DNA from 2 places in the Desulfocicer niacini genome. Region 2 is predicted to be linked to the other one. Evidence: riboswitches for the same ligand, from Rfam matches in the RefSeq annotation. Region 2 holds a riboswitch; the other holds the start of a gene.
What was found. Region 2 has a riboswitch for FMN ahead of ACYQ2M_RS22505 (ribonuclease H-like domain-containing protein). Riboswitches for the same ligand answer to the same signal wherever they lie in the genome.
Positions count from the first base shown of each region.

Region 1: it holds a riboswitch for FMN, as region 2 does, so the genes downstream of both, ribB (3,4-dihydroxy-2-butanone-4-phosphate synthase) here and ACYQ2M_RS22505 (ribonuclease H-like domain-containing protein) in region 2, are expected to answer to the same signal.

Region 1 covers NZ_BAAHYK010000063.1:8,789-12,183, reverse strand. Annotated here, with positions in the region: gene ACYQ2M_RS22430 (tetratricopeptide repeat protein) at 1-997, shown strand, start outside; gene ribB (3,4-dihydroxy-2-butanone-4-phosphate synthase) at 1,380-2,033, opposite strand; FMN riboswitch at 2,342-2,490, opposite strand; gene hmcA (sulfate respiration complex hexadecaheme cytochrome HmcA) at 2,873-3,395, shown strand, end outside.
Region 2 covers NZ_BAAHYK010000064.1:6,541-9,935, reverse strand. Annotated here, with positions in the region: gene ACYQ2M_RS22510 (enoyl-CoA hydratase-related protein) at 121-258, shown strand; gene ACYQ2M_RS22505 (ribonuclease H-like domain-containing protein) at 499-1,320, opposite strand; FMN riboswitch at 1,587-1,735, opposite strand; gene ACYQ2M_RS22500 (amino acid permease) at 2,202-3,395, shown strand, end outside.

The DNA.
Region 1 (3,395 bases), on a different contig from region 2:
TGACATTGGCGAAGCATGGAATAATTTGGGGGTGGCATACCGGGAAACCGGGCAGCCGGATGGTGCCATTTCCTGTTTTCGCAAGGCTGTGATGTTTGCCCCTGAGATGGCAGAGGCCTGGAACAACCTTGGCGTGGCCCAGGATGAGTCGAATCTCATTGGGGACGCATTAAATTCATATAAAAAGGCCATTGAGATACAGCCCCATTATGCTTCAGCCCACTTGAACCTCGGCATTTCTCTTCAAAAACAAGAACGATTCAGGGAGGCGGAGAAACATTACAACAAGGTGCTTGAAATTCAGCCGGATAATAAGGCGGCAATATTCATGCGTCAAAGCATGGGCCTTTCAAAAGCACCGGATGCAGCTCCCGTGGAGCATGTGCGCAGTATCTTTGATAGGTGTGCCGAAAATTTTGAGAAGATTCTGGTGAAGGATCTTGAATACAAAACCCCTGAACGTCTCTTTGAGCTTGTGCAGCCGCATTTGACTGAAAAAATGAATATTCTGGATCTTGGCTGCGGTACCGGGCTGGGCGCTGGGCTCTATAAACCCTTTGCAAAAACCATTACAGGCGTTGATGTGTCGTCCAAAATGCTTGAAAAGGCAGCTGAAAAGAAAATTTACAGTCGGCTGGAAATTTTTGACATACTTCAGGAGTGGAATTTTCCCCGGAAATTTGATCTGATTTACAGTTCTGATGTCTTTGTATATTTCGGTACTCTGGATGCCATCATTAACTCCGCATCTTTATGCCTTGTTGATGATGGAATTCTTGCATTTTCAGTGGAACTGCTGGAGGATAATAGTCTGGAGTATCAGCTTTTTCCCAGTGGCCGTTATGCTCATTCCCAAGCCTATATTAAAAAATGTCTGAATCGGCATGGATTTCAATTAATAGAAAATACCGAAGCAGGTATCAGAAAACAATCCGGTAAGCATGTTAAAGGGTTATTGATTGCCGCAGTAAAGCATTCTTTGACACAGACCTCTTGATGTTCAAGGGGGTTTCTTATCGACTTGTCCGTCCGATGTTATCCGATCCAATATCGCATAATGTGCATCTTGAATTTTTTTAACCGTACCTCATATGAGTTCTGTGTGTGTGGAAGTGGGCGGGTCTTAAAATTGGTATGTGGTGTCATGGCGTACCTGGGGAAAAACCCGCCATACCAGTGCTGTGTTTTTTAGTATGTATCTCCTGATGTTTAAGAAACAGTGAAATATGGGGGACAGGCCACGTTTTTTTGAGATCATCGTGATCTGCCCCCATTCGCACCCTTCGGCCTGATTTTTGTGTTGTTTTAGTAAAAAATGGAACGATATTTTTGTTTCCGGCATGGGAGCTGTCTTGATAACTTGCCCATGTGTTATTCGATCAGGTACTCATGGTCTGCTCCTGGGACCTGTAGGCAACAATGTCTTCAATGCTCAGTACAGGAAAATCATGGGCCTCGGCAAAGTCAATAATTTGGGGCAGCTTTGCCATGGTGCCGTCGGTGTTGGTCAGTTCGCACAGTACGCCTGCCGGATACAACCCTGCAAGGCGCATGAGATCCACGGTTCCTTCTGTGTGCCCCCTTCGCTCAAACACGCCGTTGGCCGCAGCTCGCAGGGGAAATACATGGCCCGGGCTGTGAATGTCTGCACGGGTGGCATCGGGTGCTGCCGCACACCGGATGGTGGTGGCACGATCCGCCGCAGAAACTCCCGTTGTAACACCGCTTGCCGCTTCAATGGAGATGGTGAACGCGGTCTGGTAAACAGATGTGTTGGTGCTTACCATCTGGGGCAGGCCCAGCTGTTCCACCTTTTCCGGGGGCAGGCAAAGACAGACAATACCGCTGCACTCCCGGATGAGAATGGCCATCTGTGCCTCGGTGATAGCTTGGGCAGGAAAGATCAGATCTCCTTCATTTTCCCGGTCTTCATCATCCACAAGCAGAACACCTTTGCCGTTGGTAAGGGCATCAAGGGCTTTGTTCACCCTTTCAACCGGACTTCCAAATTTTGAAATAGATACTTCATTCATGAAAAACTCCCTTTTCTTCGATGATACCGTTCAGGCAGAATCTGCCTGAATACCGGCACATCAAAGGCTATTATAAGAAAAAATCATAATATCAGGGAAAGATGGTGGGAAATGAAACATCTATGATAAGGGGCGCAGCCGTTTTCAAGTTATCGTTTTCCCGAAAAGGCATCAACAAAATGCTGCAACCCGGGCTTGATCAACGATAAATCAATCAAAACCGAAGACCTAATCAAAGATATTTTATTGCAGTCGCAAAAAAACGCCACAACACCGCCGCAGTTCCATACAGAACTTGTCCGGCAGCCCTTTATTCTCTCCCATCCGGACTTTCACCGTCGGCTCTGGAGTTTCACCAGATCTGCTGACCCTGCTTAAACCGCAGGCGCTCGCGGGCTTATTTGATTTTATCAAAATCACCGCCGGTGGGGAATTTCACCCCGCCCTGAGAATTCAAAGGCACTATAGCTCAATAAAAAATCGTGTCAATGAAAAATCATGCCAATGAAAAATGGAAATCATTTTTCCACCGCAAGTTAAGTCTGAAAAATGGATTGATTTTTAGCTACACTCTGTGGTATCACTGCCCTTCTTAAAAATTGATATTCTGTAAATTCTTATGTTTTGTATGGTATGCACTGCTTTAGAATTAGCATGGCGTACATTATGTTGACCCCAAGAAAACATGGCAACCCAAGGAATTTATGACTGAGGATTAAAAAAAGATATACTAACAAAATTATTTTGATTCGGGTTTTATGTGCTTAAAAAATAAAATAAAATATGCGGTTCCGGGCTTCGTTTTTTGTATTTGTCTCCTGTCAGCAACCTTGCCGGACATGGTTGCTTGCCACGACGGCATCAGTCATCTTTCCGCCGTTGACACCGTCCGGCCCGATGTAATCATGATTGATTCCATGAAAGTATTCGGTGCCCTTGAACGAGCACCGGTTCCATTTCTCCATGACCTCCATGTCCAGGGAGTACTCGATTCCCCCACGGGCAAGAAGCGTCCTTTGAAAGAGACCTGTGGGGTATGCCACCTGTCCGATGACGGAGAAATGTCATGGAAATTCATTCGACTTCGGGACACTACCCGCGATGAAGTCAGGGATGTTTTCCATGCCAACTGCATGGCGTGTCATGAAAAGATGAAGATAAAACAGGAACCCACAGGGCCGCTTTCCTGCGGGGAATGTCACGTCAACGCCCCCCGCGTCACCTTCACCCGGGTGCCCATGGGGTTTGACAAGTCTCTCCATTATCGTCATTCCAATGCCTATCAGGACAAATGCGGTACCTGTCACCACGAATACGATTCAAAAACCCGGACCCTGTCACACACACCTGGAAAGGAAGACA
Region 2 (3,395 bases):
GCTTTTCATTCTTAAAAACTTAATTTTTGATGTTCGCTTTTCGTGGTGGGATCAGGCTTGCGTTATTGACGATTTCGTTGCAATTTGTTAAGATACAGATTATTGTCAAAAGCATAGAGCCTGATAAAAACTCAGGATCTAATAACAAAAGCAAAGGAAATTTGGTATATGTGTCACAGATATTCCGCTGCTGAAGCCCTGGAGATGGGTCTGGTCAATGTCGTAGTGCCCCACGATCAACTGGATAGTGAGTTGTGAATGTTAAAACCATAGAGTATTCTATTTAAATACAATGGGTTATCATCGTTTTAAGGGGATAATACCCTGAAACACAATATGAGCCAAAAAGTTAATGCATTTGTCATTGGGAGGGGGCAGGCTTGCATTCTGGGTATTATCGGTGGCGTTTGGGGATCGCCCCGGCTTTGGTCGATAACGCCAATAATACAAGCCTGACCCCTCTCAGCTACAGCATTCATAGAGGTTCAGGAGCGTTTTCTAAAATTGTAATCTCTTCACCGTGGGTGTGTGGGCTTTAAACTCAATTTCCGGGGCCTTGGGTAAAGTCATGCGATGGCTTTCAAAAAAAGGAGTTTCCTTGATTTTTTTATTATAGGCCATGATCATCAGCGTTTCCAGGTTGACCACATCCTCAATGTTATAGGCAAGAAGTGTTTCCAGGGATTTTATGTTTCCATGGTTTTTGTAATCCCACCATAGCCGTACGGCAAAGTAACCATCAACGCCGACCAGATCTCCCCGGTCAATCCCCAGCTTTTTTTCGCATTCTTTAAGTCCACCGCCATATCCCAGGCTTTTGAGAATATACCTCAGATCAATGTGGACATGGTCCATGGTGATATTGAAATATCTTTCAATAAAAGGGATATCAAAACATTTTCCGTTGTATGTGACAACGGTGCTGTAATTAAAAATATCCTGGGCAAATGTGTCCAGAGTCTCTCCATTGACATAATATTTAATGTTTTGGCCATCATAAAGGGCTATGGTGGTGATCTTATCCCAAGCTTCAAGCCCTGTGGTTTCAATATCAATGTATGCGGTGTCATGGCGTACCTGGGGAAAAATTCGCCATACCAGGGCCGAGGGCAGCAGGTTTTCAAAAAATTTAAAATTGTCCTCTTCAAGGTTTTTCAGGGAGATATCCACATGCTTTCTGAGGGTGGCCAGCCGTTTGGTGGAAATGGTGTTTATCGACTCTGACTTCACATCTTCCCATTTTTTTATGCCGGCTTTCCATAGATTGGCTTCTGTCCCGGCTCCGATACCTGGAATATGGTGAAAGGTGTTTTTTAGCATGTGTCTCCTGGTTTTCAAAAAATATTAAAGTGAGCGCCATGGGTGAGCCATGATGTATACTTGGATTTTTATGAAAAATCAAATAGGGAAAAAAGGGCTTGCTCACAACATGCACCACCCGTCTCAGCTGGCGGAGCAATGGGGTCAGGCTTGATGAACGGTAAGTCAATAAAAACCGATGCCCTGATATCAAAGATATCTTATTGCAGTCGCAAAAAATGCCGCAACACCGCCGCAGAGTTTTGTACAGAACTTTGCCGGCAGCCATTTATTCTCTCCCATCCGGATTTTAACCGTCGGTCCTGGAGTCTCACCAGATCTGCTGACCCTGCTTTAACCGCAGGTGCTTGCGGGCTTATTTGATTTTATCAAAATCACCGCTGGTGGGGAATTTCATCCCGCCCTGAGAATTCAATAGCATATAGCTCAATAAAAAATCGTATCAATGAAAAATGGGACATGACAGCCATTCTAATTGTGAAACCAAAGGGGGGTAAGTTCAAGAAAATTATCCTTTTTATCAAGGTGATTTTTGATCCGCCCTGGTGAGTATTTCAGCCAGAGGTTTCCCGGCATCGGCTGCTGTGGTAAAGGTCACCTGAAAGATTGTACAACCTGACCATAGAACTCGAGGGTTTGGTCATTAAGAGTGGTGTTTTGTACGTAAGCAGCTTATAATCACGAAGTCAAAATTTCCGCGATTCGGGAAATAAACGAGGATCAATCCGCTCCATTTGTCTGAACCGAACGGTGCATTTAAATAGGGTGGGTACTGTTGTTATCAACCCCAGAACCGGAGATGCTCAAGTAATGAACCATACCGTTAATGGGCCGCAATGTATTATGAAAGAAAGAGGGACAGCCTTAACATGAAACCATCAATGGAAGTAAAAGCGACCGGGGGAACCCTGGGAACCTTTGCAGGGGTTTTTACGCCAAGCCTTCTGACAATCCTGGGTATTATTCTTTTTCTTCGTCTGGGGTTTGTCATTGGTAACGCGGGTCTTGCCTCGGCCCTTATCATCCTTGCCCTTGCCAACCTGATCTCCATTCTGACCAGTTTTTCCCTGGCCGCTGTGGCCACAAATCTGAAGGTCAAAGGTGGCGGGGATTATTACCTGATTTCCAGAACACTTGGACTTGAGTTTGGCGGTGCCATTGGTATTGTTTTATTCCTTGCCCAGTCGGTGTCCATCGCATTTTACTGCATTGGTTTTGGAGAAGCCGTGGCTGCCATCTTTGCCCCGGGCCTGTCCCTTTCTCCCCAATGGATCGGTGGGCTTGCCGTATTGTTTCTCTTTCTTCTGGCCTGGATGGGAGCTGACTGGGCCACTCGGTTCCAGTATGGGGTCATGGCCTTTCTGACACTGGCGCTTATGTCCTTTTACATTGGCGGTGCCATGCACTGGGATGCTGGCTTGCTGGCTCAAAACTGGGGTTCACAGAAAAGCTCCTTTGGATTCTGGATGCTGTTTGCCATCTTTTTTCCGGCTGTTACGGGTTTTACCCAGGGGGTGAGCATGTCCGGAGATCTTAAAGATCCGCTCAAAAGCCTTCCTTTGGGAACCTTCATGGCCGTGGGGATTTCCATCTGCGTGTATTTTACAGTGGCAGTCCTTATGGCAGGCGCCCTGCCCGGTGAGATTCTAAGAAACGACTATGGCTCCATGAAACAGGCTTCTGCCTGGGGATTTTTCATTGATGCCGGGGTTATTGCCGCAACCTTGTCTTCGGCCATGGCCTCCTTTCTAGGGGCGCCCAGAATCCTTCAGTCTTTGTCGTCGGATAAGATCTTTCCCATTTTAAACCGCTTTGCCAAAGGGTTTGGCCCCACAAACAATCCACGACGCGGGGTGCTTTTTTCTCTTGTTATCGCCCTTGGAACCATTGCCCTTGGTCAGCTGGACCTCATTGCACGCATTGTATCCATGTTCTTCTTGATTTCCTATGGACTGCTCAATTATGCCACCTATTTTGAAGCCAATTCGGCAAGTCCGTCTTTTCGGCCCCGGTTTCGATATTATCATAAGTGGATCAGCCTGGCCGGTTTTCTGGCCTGCCTGGGGGTGATGCTG